3 regions of the Sphingomonas sp. M1A8_2b genome follow, and region 2 is predicted to be linked to each of the others. Evidence: predicted binding sites of a transcription regulator. Region 2 holds the regulator's gene; each other region holds the start of a gene.
The links. The regulator LexA, encoded in region 2, represses DNA repair genes until DNA is damaged. The targets are predictions, from matches to a motif close to GTTCCNCNCTTGTTCT.
Positions count from the first base shown of each region.

Region 1: a site for LexA is predicted at 3,069-3,084, ahead of ACLBWL_RS01205 (MmcB family DNA repair protein). Genes of this name have one in related genera too.
Region 3: a site for LexA is predicted at 1,201-1,216, ahead of radA (DNA repair protein RadA). Genes of this name have one in related genera too.

Region 1 covers NZ_JBKFAH010000001.1:224,147-228,906, forward strand. The annotation lists gene ACLBWL_RS01180 (PBP1A family penicillin-binding protein) at 1-26, shown strand, start outside; gene ACLBWL_RS01185 (M48 family metallopeptidase) at 2-676, opposite strand; gene ACLBWL_RS01190 (YcgN family cysteine cluster protein) at 692-1,126, opposite strand; gene ACLBWL_RS01195 (SCO family protein) at 1,123-1,716, opposite strand; gene ACLBWL_RS01200 (ankyrin repeat domain-containing protein) at 1,796-2,404, shown strand; gene ACLBWL_RS01205 (MmcB family DNA repair protein) at 2,548-3,057, opposite strand; gene ACLBWL_RS01210 (cell wall hydrolase) at 3,276-3,911, opposite strand; gene ACLBWL_RS01215 (DUF1491 family protein) at 4,101-4,427, opposite strand; gene ACLBWL_RS01220 (PaaI family thioesterase) at 4,424-4,760, opposite strand, start outside.
Region 2 covers NZ_JBKFAH010000002.1:389,040-393,799, reverse strand. The annotation lists gene ACLBWL_RS10225 (hypothetical protein) at 1-36, opposite strand, end outside; gene ACLBWL_RS10220 (molybdopterin molybdotransferase MoeA) at 416-1,600, shown strand; gene lexA (transcriptional repressor LexA) at 1,669-2,343, shown strand; gene ACLBWL_RS10210 (ComEC/Rec2 family competence protein) at 2,691-4,760, opposite strand, start outside.
Region 3 covers NZ_JBKFAH010000001.1:1,502,648-1,507,407, forward strand. The annotation lists gene ACLBWL_RS07005 (glycosyltransferase family 4 protein) at 1-1,114, opposite strand, end outside; gene radA (DNA repair protein RadA) at 1,231-2,601, shown strand; gene ACLBWL_RS07015 (hypothetical protein) at 2,966-3,298, shown strand; gene ACLBWL_RS07020 (YkgJ family cysteine cluster protein) at 3,347-3,907, shown strand; gene ACLBWL_RS07025 (CvpA family protein) at 3,964-4,530, shown strand; gene ACLBWL_RS07030 (iron-sulfur cluster assembly scaffold protein) at 4,527-4,760, shown strand, end outside.

The sequences.
Region 1 (4,760 bases), on a different contig from region 2:
GTCAAGAAGAGCGCCCGAACCAGTGAAGCTCCGCCCCGTGCGTGCGCAACCAGACGCGCGCCGGGGTCGGGTCTTCGCCGTAGAGCTGTTCGACGAGCGCGTGGAAGACCGGTGCGTGGTTCATGTGGACGCGGTGCGCGACCTCGTGCGCGACGGTGGCGCGGCGGACCCAGCTTGGCGCGAGGATCAGTCGCCAGCTGTAGCGGATGACACCGCTCGACGCGCAACTCCCCCAGCGGCCCTTTGCATCGCCGACTGCGACCTGCGCGACGCTGACCTTAGCCTTGGCGGCGTATTCGGCGGTTTCGGCTTCCAGCACGGCGAGCGCGGTGCGTTTCAGCCAGGCTTCGACGCGGCGGGGAATGGTTTCCTGCGGGCCCGACAACGATAGCATAGCACCTTCGCGGAGCACGGTACGGCGGCTCCCGGGCGTCCAGTCGATCGTCAGCGGCTCGTCGGCGACGGTCAGGACGGCGCCGGGAACGAACGGGCGGGGCTGGGGGAGCAACGCGCGCTGTTCGGCGATCCAGCCGGCCTTGTCCTCGGCCCAGGCCAGCGCCTGCTTCAGCGCGGCGCGTTTGGGCAGGACGAGCCGCGCCCGGCCACTCGCAGGATCGACCGTCAGGCGCGCGCGGCGCGCACGCGGGTGACGAACGATCTCCAGGCCTTCGATCACCGGGCTATCACCGCGTCACAGTTCCCGCTCGATCACGTGGTATTCGAGGTCTCCCGCCTCGTCCTCGCTGATCGTCCAGCCGCGCACCGATTGCTTGGCGCGGTGGACCGCCTCGCGGTCGCCGCAGACCAGGTAATGCCAGTCTGGCAATTGCTCGCCGGCCGCGCGCAAGCGGTAGGCGCAGGTCGACGGCAGCCAGTCGATCCCGCGGACGTTGCCGGTCGTCAGCCGCACGCACTCGGGGACATAGGCATGGCGGTGGCGGTAGTCCGAGCATTGCCCGCTGCGCCGGTCGAGCAGCCGGCACGAGACGTTGGTCGGTACCAGCTCGCCGGTGTCCTCGTCCTCGAGCTTGTGGATGCAGCATTTGCCGCAGCCGTCGCACAACGCCTCCCACTGGCCGCGATCGAGTTGCTCGATCGGCGTATCTTCCCAGAAGCGCGCGCTCATCGCACCCAGCGCTCGATTTCCGTCACCACCGCGTCGGGCCCTTGTTCCTGCGGCAGCAAAGCGATCGGCTTGCCGTCCGGGTCCATCAGATAGGCTTGGCGAGAGTGATTTACGAGATAGCCGCCACCCGGCGAGGCGTCGCCCTTGCTCGAATACACCGCATATTCGGTCTTGATCCGCGCGATCTGGTCGTCGCTGCCGGTCAGCCCGACCATCCGCGGGTGGAACGCGGAGACGAACTGCTTGAGCACCGCGGGCGTATCGCGCGCCGGATCCACCGTCACGAAAACCGGCACGATCTTGGCAGCGAGCGAAGGGTCGCTCGACTCGAGCTTTTTCACCGCGGCGCCGATCGCCTGGACATCCGTCGGACACACATCGGGACAGAAGGTGTAGCCGAAATACATGATCCGGTATTTGCCGGCAAAACTGCGCTCGGTGACGGTCTGTCCGTTTTGGTCGGTCAAGGTGAAGGCGCCGCCGATCCGGGCACCTTCCAGCGGTGGCTTGGCAGCGGGCTGGGACGCGGTGCACGCCGCCAGCGCCGAGACGGGCAGGGCGAGGGCGCAGAGGAGGAAACGCATGGTCATGATGTCGCCAGCCTTGATCTGTTCGCTACTGCGGCGCAAGCGTTGCCCCATATCCAGGACGAACCAAGGAAGTGTCTCGATGCGTATTCGCCTGATCCTCGCCACCACCCTCCTGACGCCTGCGCTGGCCTGCATCGCGGCGCCCGCGTTCGCGCAGGGTCAGTCGGAGGGGTACAAGTTCCTGTCCGCCGTGCGCGACGCGAAGAACAACGACGTGCTCGAGATGCTCGGCAAGCCCGGCAGCAACATCATCAACACGCGCGACGTGACGAGCGGGGAGGGCGCGCTCCATATCGTCATCAAGCGTGGCGATGAGGTGTATCTGCGGTTCCTGCTCCAGAAGGGCGCGGACGCCAATCTGCGCGACGGCAAGGGCAATACGCCGCTGCTGCTCGCGGTGACGCTCGGGCAGACTGGGATGATCCCGATCCTGACCGCGGCGGGGGCGAACCCGAATCTCGCCAACTCCGCGGGCGAAACGCCGCTGATCCGTGCGGTGCAGCGGCGTGACGTGGCGATGATCCGGGTTTTGCTGACCGAGGGCGCCGATCCGGACCAGGCGGATATCATCGCCGGGATGTCGGCGCGCGCCTATGCCAAGCAGGATGGGCGCAACCCGATCGTAAGCAAGCTGTTGGAAGACGCGCCGAAGAAGGTGAAAAAGGCGGTGTCGGGCCCGAAGTTCTAGCCTTTTCCCCAGGGCCTCCATCGATCTACTTCGTAAAAGCGCTTTTGGCCCCCACCCCGTCATCCTGACGAAAGTCAGGATCCAGGGCCATGAAGGATAGCGCTCTGTTACTCTGGATCCTGATTTTCGTCAGGATGACGGACTTAGAACGCCAACCCGTCCGCGTCCGGATCCATCTGCGCGATCAGCCGCCGCGCCGCACGCCGGGCGAACGCGAGCGTCCCGCGTTTGCGGATATGCGCGGGCAGGGGGGTGGTATGCGCCTCGCGGACGATCGCCGCGTCGTAGCGGTCGGCGACGATGATCCCGGTGCGCTCGGGCAGGAACGCAGGCCCGTGCAGCGGCCCGACATCGAACCCTGCCGGCACCGCCCAGAAATAGCGGTCGCAATGGCCGAGATAATCCGGCCATTTCCCGTCACCGAGCAGATCGGCACGCGACACCTTGATCTCGACGATGACGATCTGTCCGCGCGCATCGACCGCCATCAGGTCGGCCCTGCGGCCGCCGTCGAGCGGCACTTCGGTCATCGCGGTGAGGTCGTGACGCAGCAGCATCCGGATCACGCCGCGCGCCACGTCGGCGGCGCAGACCGAGGGCGTGGCGGGTGATCCCGGTTCGTCGATACAGGAGTCCGGCGGCATGTCGAGCATGCTCTGGAAATAGAACAATCCGCGAACGAGGCAAGCTCATTCACGGATTGTGGTTGGGATCTCAGGGAAAACGTCTAGCCAAATCGCCGTCCCTCTTCCCGTTCGTGCTGAGCGAAGTCGAAGCACCAGCGTTCGGGGCACACCCTTCGACTTCGCTCAGGGCGAACGGGTGTGGGGAGGCGAGGGGCGGCGTTCAGCGCGGGAACGGCCACTAAAGCTCAGCGATAGAAGACGTGGTTGCCGATCGAAGCGACCTTGACCGCGCGGACCGAAGGGCGACGGTCGGGCGTGTTGAAATACAGCGCCTTCTCGGCGGGACTGTTCCAGGCGCTGGCAAGGGCGACCTTGGCGACTGCGATCGCGGTGCGATACGACGCACCGTTGGTGATGGTCGGGATCTGGCCACCACGGACGAAGCTGAACTGGCCGCGCTGCTTGACGACATCGCAGACGTCCGACGGGAAACGACCCGACTTGGCGCGATTGATGATGACTTCGGCGACGGCGAGCTGGCCGGCGAGCGGCTCGCCCTTGGACTCGAAATAGATCGCACCGGCGAGACACTGGAGCGCTTCGCTGGCGGCGGCGCTATCCTGCGCGGCAACGGCCTGGGCGAGCGTATCGAATTCTGCGGCTTCGGCTGATGCGGTATTCTGCGCACCGTCCTCGGCGCGGTTCTCGCTGGCGGGCTCGACAGGAGCAACGGTCGTTGCGGCTGGAGCGATCTGCGGAACATTCTGCGGGGAGAGGGCGTTTAGATTGGCGAGAGCGGTAAGATTGACCGCGGGCTTATCGAGACCGGTGGCATGACCGGGTGCGCTGTTGCCGAGTAGGCCGGCGAGAGAGAAGGTCATGGCTGCGATCGTTGCGGCCCGCTGCAGAATCGTCATTCAAGCTTATTCAAGTGCGGTTGGACCGTGGAGTCGATCGTACAAGCCGATCGTCCAGGCATCCCCCCGACTGCGTAACCGATCCGGATCGCACCCGTCCCAGCACAACGCCAATCAATGTTGCAATTCCCCTCTATTGGGGGGGCTTTCGAGTCAATCGTCGAGGATCGTTTCAGCGGCGAACCGTTCCGCCGCTGCGATGTCCACCTCGATTACCCATAGATCCGGGTCGCTTGCACGCCTGCGCTGCCAATAGCCGTCAAGGTCTTCGGCCGGAGTCGAGTCGATCAATGCCGTCCGTCCATCGGGTCCGATTCCGCGTTCGAGCAGCCGGGCAGGAGCGCTCTTGTCGAGCGCGATGACCAGGATCGCGCCGCCCTGCGCATCGCCTTTCGCCATCACTGCGCCAAAGCCGCCAGCATCGTTGACGCGGCGCAGGAGCGCGCTGACGAGTACGCCGCTGGGCAGCCGACCGCTCATGCCGGCGCGCGATATCCGGGCAGGCCGGCGAGCGCGATCCGCGAGCGCATGAACGTGCCGGTGCCGCGCGCCGCTTCCTCGCCATCGGCATCGATCAGTCGCGCATCCGCGACGAACACGCGCCGCTTGCCGCTGATCCAGCGTCCCTCGGCGATCACCGGGCCGACCTTCAATGGCCGCGTGAGCAACAGGTTGAACGCGGTGGTCAGCAGGAAACGATCGGTGACGAGGCTGTTCGACGCATAGAACGCCGCATCGTCGAGCATCTTGAAATAGCTCGTGCCATGCGCCGCGCCGCCCGCATGATAATGCCGTTCGTCGATCGTGAAATGG
Region 2 (4,760 bases):
CCCCGCGCTCAGCAGCAAAGCCATCACGAACAGCATCGGCACCTCCTTCGCAGTCCCGGCATCGTATCACGCACCGACGTGTCCCGAAACGCCCCGCAAGGGAAGAAGCGGCCTGTGCCGATAAGCAAGGACAGGGATTTCAGCAGACGGTGTCGAGCCCTCTCAATGCCACAGTCGGTGACCGTGAATACTCCCGACGTCGCCCGATATCACGCGCCAAACTGCGACCGATAGCCGCACCCCGAACATCGATCTGTCCTACGCGCGCAACCCATGGCAAAGCGGCAGCCATGCCCACCAACCCCCAACTCCCGCCGCTCCGCCCATGCCCAAAGCCGCGCGCGCAACACCGCTCCCAGCGTCTGCACTTTCTGCACTTCACTCGCCAAACCCACGCAAATCCGGGGTTTCCCGCATGACCGATCTTCTCCCCGTCGCCGACGCACAGACCCGCCTGTTCGCCATGGCCCCGCGCGTCGGCCACGAAACCGTGCCGCTTCGCGACGCCGCCGGCCGCTGGGCCGCAGCCGATATCCTCGCCCGCCGCACGCAGCCGGCCGCCGACCTTTCCGCGATGGACGGCTACGCGATCCGCTTCGCCGACCTCCCCGGCCCGTGGACAGTCATCGGCGAGAGCGCCGCGGGCCGTCCCTTCGCCGGCACGGTCGGCCCAGCCGAAGCCACCCGCATCTTCACCGGCGCGGCAATGCCCGAGGGTGCCGACACGGTCATGGTCCAGGAAGAAGCCGAGCGCGACGGAGACACGCTGATCCTCGCCGGCGAAGGACCGCCGACCTTCGGCCGCAACACCCGCCGCAAGGGCCTCGACTTCACCACCGGCAGCCGGCTGATCGCGGTCGGCGATCGCCTCACCCCGGCGCGGATCGCCGTCGCCGCGACCGGTGGCCACGGCAGCCTGACCGTCAACCGCCGCGTCCGCGTCGCGGTGGCCGCGACCGGAGACGAACTCGTCCCCCCCGGCTCGACCGCCGACGGCGTCGCGCTGCCTGAATCGAACGGCGTCATGCTCGCCGCGATGCTCGCCGACCTGCCCGTCGACGTCATCGATCTCGGCATCCTTCCCGACCGGCTCGACGTACTGCGCGACGCCTTCGCCAGCGTCGCGGCCGACCTCCTCGTCACCACCGGCGGCGCCTCGGTCGGCGACCACGACCTCGTCCGGCCGGCGATCGAGGCGGCCGGCGGCGGAATCGATTTCTGGCGGATCGCACTGCGCCCCGGCAAGCCGATGATGGCCGGCCGGATCGGCGAGATGATGGTGCTCGGCCTGCCCGGCAACCCGGTCTCCGCGTTCGTCACCGCGACGCTATTCGTGAAGCCGGTCGTCGCGCACATGGCCGGTGCGCGCGACCCGCTACCGCAGGTCACGCACGCTCTGCTCGGCGAAGACCTGCCCGCCAACAACGCCCGTACCGACTATCTGCGCGCCGAACTCCGCGACGGCCGCGCCTATGCGTCGACGATCCAGGACAGTTCGATGCTGCTCACGCTGGCGCGCTCGACCTGCCTGATCGTCCGCGCGGGCAACGCGCCCGTGGCAAAGGCGGGCGAATCGGCGGAAATCCTTATCATTGGGTGATCTGGCCGCTTGACGGCGTTAATTATGTTCCATAGAAGTTCCTCGTCTGTTCCGGACGGAGAACCGCCATGCTCACGCGCAAGCAGCACGAACTCGTCTGCTTCATCAACGATCGACTCAACGATACCGGCGTCTCGCCGTCGTTCGAGGAGATGAAGGACGCGCTCGACCTCAAGTCGAAGTCGGGCGTCCACCGTCTGATCAGCGCGCTCGAGGAGCGCAATTTCATCCGCCGCCTGCCGAACCGCGCGCGCGCACTCGAGGTGCTGCGGATGCCCGAACGTCCGGAAAAGAAGGCGCCCTCGAAGGCATCGAACGTGAAGTCGGCACCCGTGCCCGCCGCGCCGCAGCCAGCGAACGACGTCATCGAGATCCCGCTGCACGGCCGCATCGCCGCCGGCGTCCCGATCGAAGCATTCGAAGGCAGCACGATGCTAGCCGTCCCCGCTGCTTTGCTCGGTTCCGGCGAACACTATGCGCTCGAAGTCTCCGGTGACTCGATGGTCGAAGCCGGCATCCTCGATGGCGACTACGCGCTGATCCGCCGCACCGAAACCGCCCGCGACGGCGAGATCGTCGTGGCGCTGATCGAGGACAGCGAAGCCACGCTCAAATACTTCCGCCGCGAAGGTGCGATGGTCCGCCTCGACCCGGCAAACCGCGCCTACGACCCGCAACGCTACGCCCCCGCCCAAGTCCGCGTGCAGGGCAAACTCTCCGGCATCTTCCGCCGCTACGACTGAGCCGCCGCCTGCTCTGCGCCGTCGAAAGAATTGGTTCGCGCGGAGACGCGGAGGTGTTTCGATTGGGGAGAACTTGCGGTTTAAAACGACTGCGGAGAGACGACCGGACAGTATTCAACCTGGTCCGGTTCGTCGGCTAAGAAACTGCTCCGCGTGAAATTTATCGGCCGGACAGCGCGCGCGTTGGATGGTGATTTGGATCACGCGAAGGCGCAAAGGCGCGAAGATGTCGCATTTGGGGGAGCGTCTATCCGTCCTAGTACCGACCTCAGCTGATCGTTCATGAAAGGCGTACGGGTCTCCCGAATTACACCTTCTTCGCGCCATTGCGCCTTCGCACTACCATTCTACCTCTGCGAAACCCGGTTGGCTCGAAGGCCCGATGCCGCGTCGTCGAACCGGACATGTCGTGGCGCGAACGAATGCACGGCGCGGTTGAGCAGAGGCGGATCGCGCCACGGATGGCGATCGCCTGCAGTCAGTATCGTGACGACCGTCCCGGTCCCCAGGGTCAGCGCGATTCCACCCGTCCGATGCAGAACGCGTCGATCGAGCTTCAGCCACCGCGGTACGCAGCGCTTCGGCAGACCGCGTTCGCTGACGACGACGTCGGCGCTGCGACAGGCTTCAACGAACTCGGCAATCGGGACCATATAGGCGCTGCGGGTCGCGAGGATCCGCCACATCCGTCCGCGCGCGGCAATATCGGTGACGCAAAGATCACGACTACACCGTGCATCGGGCTGGTCGGCCAGCAGCAGCGGCTCGCCGTCGACCCCGCCATTCTCGGCAAGCGTATCCCGCGTATAATCCCCCGCCCGGTCCCGCAGCATCGAGAGACCCGCGGCGGTCCGGACCGCGACATGCCGGCCATCGCCCGTCACCAAAATATCCGGCGGCGGTGTGGTCAGCGCCCACGCTGCCCCGATCATCAGCGGCACCACGCCCATCCGCCGCAACCTGGTCCGCCACAACGCGATCCAGATCCCCCCGATCGCCATCAGCGCGAATGCCGCGGTCGGCATCGCCGGCAGCGACCGCACCGATCCGGGCGCGCCCGCCACGGTGTGCGCAAGCCAGAGCAGCGCTTCGAGCGATCGCTGGACCAGCCACCAGAGGGGTGCACCGAGGCCCCCCACGTCCAGCAGCAACGCCAGAGCCTCCAGCGGCATGACGACGAACGTCGTCAGCGGGATCGCGATGATATTGGCAAACGCGCCGTACACGCCGGCTCTGTGGAAATGATAGACCGCGATCGGCATGAGCGCGAACTCGACGAGCAGTCCGGTAAGCAGCAGCGACGCCACGCCCCGTGCGAGACGGCGTGCTCGCCCCTCCTCGTGCGGTCCGAAGAACGCGCGGATCACCGGATGTTCGTGCAGCGCCATGATGGCGGTGATCGCCGCGAATGATAGCTGGAAGCTCGGCCCTGCTGCGGATTCGGGCAGGACCAGCATGACGCACGCCGCCCCCGCCGCCACGAGCCGCAAGGTCATCGCCTCGCGCCCCATCGCCAGCGCGGCCAGCACGAGCAAAGCGGCGACGCACGACCGGATCGTCGGCACCTGGCTGCCGGTCAGCAGCGTGTAGCCGATCGCCGCCGCTGCCCCCGCCAGTGCTGCGATCAACGGCAGGCGCGCGTGCAAAGCCAGCCACGGGCTGAGCGCCAGCAGACGCAACACGATCAGCATCGTCGCCGCCACCGCCGCAGTGATGTGCAATCCGCTCACCGACAGCAGATGCGCGAGCCCCGCCCGGCGCATCGCCTCCGAATCCTCCTCGCTGATCGCACCGACGTCGCCCGTCGCGAGCGCCGCAGCGATACCGCCCGCGCTGCCGTCCAGTCGCGAGACGATGTGGTGCGAAAGCGCGACGCGGATGCCGGCGCCCGATTCGCTCGGCGTCGTCACGACTACCGGTGCGAAGCCGCGTCCCGTCGCCCCGATCCCGCCGAACCATGCGACGCGCGCAAAGTCGTAGGCGCCCGGCACCGCGGGGAGCGGCGGCGGCATCAGCCGTGCCCGCAACTGGATGACCGCCCCCGTCCCCAGCAGCTTCGGCGCATCCGCTTCCGCCAGATTGACTCGGACGCGGAACGGCAAGGCGACCGGCTGCCCGTCGGTTCCCCCCCCCTTCTCAACCGGCAATACCGTCAGCCGAACCAGCTTCCGCGCCACCAGCGGCTCGATCGCCTCGACCCTCGCCGAGAAACTTGCGATCGTCGGACCGCCCAGAACCGGCCGCACCACCCATTCCGACCGCACCCAGATCAACCCCAGCCCCAATGCGATGGTCAGCAACCCGATCGCCAGCGCGCGTGCCGCACGCCCGCCCTGCCCCACGGCGAGGCACGCCAGCCCACTCGCCACCAACAGTAGCATCGTCATGCACCACGCCGCCGGGTCCGGCAGCGCGAA
Region 3 (4,760 bases), on a different contig from region 2:
CGAGCACGGTCTGGTTGATCGTGTCCCACAGATAGCCCGCGGCCTTGTCGTGGCCGGCCCAGCCCATCGTCTCGCGCAGGCCGGGTTCGGTGACGATCCGGCCGATCGCATCCGCATAGCCGGCGATGTCGGTCGGCGGCACGAGGAACCCCGTGACGCCGTCGTCGACCAGTCCGACCGCGCCCGACGCGTGTGCCGCGACGACCGGCACGCCTGAGGCCATCGCCTCCAGCGTCACGTTGCCGAACGTCTCGGTGACGCTGGGGTTGAAGAACACGTCCATCGACGCAACCGCGCGGCCGAGATCGTCGCCCGACTGAAAGCCCGCGAACACCGCGCCCGGTACGCGCCCCGCGAACCAGTCGCGCGCGGGGCCTTCGCCGATGACCAGCACCTTATGCCGCACGCCGCGTTGCTCGAGCGCGTGGATTACGTCGGCGAAGACGTCGAGCCCCTTTTCCTTGACCAGTCGCCCGAGAAACCCGACCGCGACGTCGCTATCGGCGATCCCGTGCGCGCGTCGCCAGTCCAGATCGCGGCGGGTCGGCGTGAAGCGGTCGTGGTCGACGCCGCGCGACCAGATCGCGGTCGGCGTCGTCACGCCCCAGTCGCGGACGATCTCGGCCATGCCGCGCCCCGGCACGAGCACCGCGTCGACGCGGTTGTAGAAGCGAGTCAGGATCTTGATCATGATCGGCTCGAAGAACGCCATCCGGTAATAGCGGAAATACGTCTCGAACCGGGTGTGCAGCGATGCGACGGTAGCGAGCCCGTGATGCTGGCCATAAGTGATCGCGCGGTGGCCGAGGAAATCGGGCGCCGAGACGTGGATCAGGTTGGGCGCGAACGCATCGAGATCGCGGCGGATCGCGGCGGGCAGCCCGCGCGCCATCTTGTACTCGCCGCGCCCGGCCGGCAGCGGCAGCGACGGCACCGCGACCAGATCGCCGGTCGGCGGGAAGGCCGGCTTGGCGTTGGTCGGCGAATACACACGCACTTTTGCGCCCTGCGACAGCAAATGCCCGACGAGCAGGTTCAGCGCCTGGTTGGCGCCGTCGCGAACATAATTATAATTGCCGCTGAACAGGGCAATGCGCAGGTCGGTGGCGTCCATCGCCGCGCGGATAACGCCGGGTGCGGTCAAGCGCCACTAAATCCGCAATATAGCTTTACTGCCCGCCATTACTCCCTGCCATTGATGTTCCCGTATCGTTCTCGTACATCGGGCGCATGGCGAAACCCCAGAAGCGTTACGTGTGTCAGGCCTGCGGATCGGTGTCGCACCGCTGGGCGGGGCAATGCGCCGATTGCAACGAGTGGAACACGCTGGTCGAGGAGGCGAACACCGCCGCCACGCCGTTCCATTCTAAGCATAATCTTCAGACCGGCGGGCGGGCGATCCAACTCGTCGGGCTCGACGCCGAGATCAAGCTGCCCGATCGGATGGCCACCGGGATCGCCGAGCTCGATCGTGCGCTGGGCGGCGGCTTCGTCGAGGGCTCGGCGACGCTGATCGGTGGTGATCCGGGCATCGGCAAGTCGACGCTGTTGTTGCAGGCGGCGGCGAAGATGGCGCTGGCGGGGCAGTCGGTCGCGTACGTCTCGGGCGAGGAAGCGGCGGACCAGGTGCGGCTGCGCGCGCGGCGGCTGGGGCTCGGCAACGCGCCGGTGCAACTGGCGGCGGCGACCTCGACGCGCGACATCCTGACGACGTTGCAGACCAGGCCGCCGGCGATGCTGGTGATCGATTCGATCCAGACGATGCACTCCGACCTGATCGAGGGTGCGCCGGGGACGGTCAGCCAGGTGCGCGCGTCGGCGCAGGAGTTGATCCGCTTCGCCAAGGAGCGCGGCACGGCGGTGGTGCTGGTCGGCCATGTGACGAAGGACGGCTCGATCGCGGGCCCGCGCGTGCTCGAGCACATGGTCGACACGGTGCTATCGTTCGAGGGCGAGCGCAGCCACCAGTATCGTATCCTTCGCGCGATCAAGAACCGCTTCGGCGGGACTGACGAGATCGGCGTGTTCTCGATGCAGACCGAGGGGTTGGCTGAGGTCGGCAACCCGTCGTCGCTGTTCCTCACGCACCGTGACGATGCGATGACGGGAGCGACGGTGTTCCCGGCGCTGGAGGGGACGCGGCCGGTGCTGGTCGAGATTCAAGCGCTGACGGTCCGCTTGGCGTCGGGCGCAACACCAAGGCGCGCGGTGGTCGGCTGGGATTCGGGGCGGCTCGCGATGATCCTTGCAGTGCTGGAAGCGCGGTGCGGGCTGAGCTTCTCGAACGCCGAAGTCTATCTCAACATCGCCGGCGGTTACCGCGTGCAGGATCCGGCGGCAGATCTCGCGGTGGCTGCGGCGCTGATTTCGGCGATGTCGGAGCGGCCCGTGCCGGTCGACGCGGTCGCATTCGGCGAGGTCGCGCTGTCGGGCGAAATCCGCCCGGTCGCGCATGGGCCGCTGCGATTGAAGGAAGCGAGCAAGCTCGGCTTCGAACGTGCGCTGGTGCCGGCTTCGATGACGGGGGAGAAGAGTGGGATGAAGCTGTCGGGCTTCAAGACGCTGGCGTCGTTCGTGGATCACATGATGGGGCGGGGGTAGGCGCCCAAAACCTTGTTCTGCCGCGAAGGCGGGGACCCAGACTGGGCTCCCCCCTTCGCGGCAGAACAGGGCAGCGTTAGTGACGGTGTTGGGTCAGACGTACCTTTCCGACGGAGATAGCTCTGGTTCGTTGTCAACGTCCCGAATGGTCTCCTCCCCGGCGGAGGCCGGGGCCCAAGTGGGAAACGCTGCTGGCGACCGCTGCGCTTCGTATCACGACCTCTCCAATTGGGCCCCGGCCTCCGCCGGGGTGGGGTGGTGAGGGCCTTTGTCGGTCATCGGTCGATCGAGCCGCACACGACGTCATCATGGCGGGCAGGTTCGGCCAATCGGCGAACGCATGGCCTCTCGCGACAGCCATGCTATGGCCGCCGCCATGGCAAACACCAAAAGCAATACCGGCACCGTCGAGGTCGACGGCACCCGATACGACTGGAACCTGGAGCGCGAGCCGCAACACACGGATGCCGAAGGCTGGAAGGGCATGACGATCTCGCTGTTGCAGGACGATGCGCAGCGCGAAGCCCTGCTCGAATTCCCCGCGCCCAAACGCCTGTTGAAGGGGTTGCCGCGCGGGCGGCTGCAGATCGACGACGCGACGATCGCGCGCGGCGTGCGGGCGGCGTTGGCCGCGGGATGGGAGCCGATGTCGCGCGGCAAGCCGATGGTCTTCACGGTAGATTCCGAAGGGAATTGAACCGTGGATCGGCGTGACACCCCGACCCCGACGGACGCGCGCACGCGGATGCAACCCCACGCCGACGTGGAAACGACGTTGCTGGGCCCGATCCTGCCCGATCGAGAGTGCGGCGATTGCACCGCGTGCTGCACCGAACTGACGGTGAACACGCCCGAGTTCGCCAAACCCGCGGGAACGCCGTGCATCCACCTGTCTGAACGGGGGTGCGGTATCCACGCCGTCCGCCCCCGGATCTGCCGGACGTGGTTCTGCGCGTGGCGACGTGTCGCGAGCCTGCCCGACGAAGCGCGGCCCGACCGGTCCGGACTTCTCGTGTCGCTCAATTTCGTCGACAGGCCGCAGAACTGCCTTGAAGGCGTCTCGATCCATGTGCGCATGCTCAGCGGCAGCGACGCAATCGGCAACGGAATGGCGGCCACCGTGTTGGACGCTGTGTGCGACAAGCTCGTCCCGGTCTGGTTCAGCGACGGGTCGAAGAAGATGCTGATGCATCCCGACACCGACGTCGCGCGCTTCGTCCTCTCGGAGGAGGCTGCACCGCCGCATCTGCAGGGCGAGGTCGCCGCATGGCGCGAACGCTACGCTGTTTTCGGAGCGAACCGTTAAGCCTCGCTTTCCGCATGCACTAGCGGTTCGCCCCCCGCGTCCCTATTCCAGACTGCATGAACCTGACCGCCCTAGACATCGTCGTCCTGATCGCCGTCGCCGGGTCCGCGGTGCTGGGGCTCGTGCGCGGGTTCGTGACCGAAGTGCTGTCGATGTTCGCCTGGGTGGCGATGGTGGCGATGCTGAAGCTGTTCCACATCCCGCTCGCGGCCGCACTATCGCCGATGATCGGCACGGTCGGAGGGGCAGCCGTGCTCGCGTTCGCGATCATTACCGGGGTCACCTATATCGGCGGGCGGCTAGTCGCCAACGCGATCGGCGCGCGGACGCGGACCTCGATCTTGGGGCCGGTCGATCGCGCACTCGGCTTCGGGTTCGGCGCGCTCAAGGGCCTGATCCTCGCCAGCCTTATCTTCCTGCTCGCGACCCTCGTCCTCGACACGATGGGCGGCGGGCGATCGCACCGTCCGACCTGGATGACGGGTTCGCGCACCTACCCGCTGCTCAACGCCACCAGCGCGAGCATCGCCGATTTCGTCGATCGCCGCCGCCGCGGCAAACCCGTCTTCGGCGCCAGCACGCCGCCTTCCTCTTCCGATAATGCAAGCGAGCCGACGACATGAGCGCGCCCCTCTACAATGCCGAAATCCTTCGCCTCGCGGCCTCGATCCCGCATCACGAACGCCTGCCCGAACCGATGGCGACCGCCGAGAAACGCTCGCCGATCTGCGGCAGCCGCGTGACGATCGACGTGTCGGTCGACGACGAGGGCCGCGTCAGCGAGGTCGGCCTGCTGGTTCGCGCCTGCGCGCTGGGCCAGGCGTCGTCGTCGTTGCTCGCCGCGAACATTCTT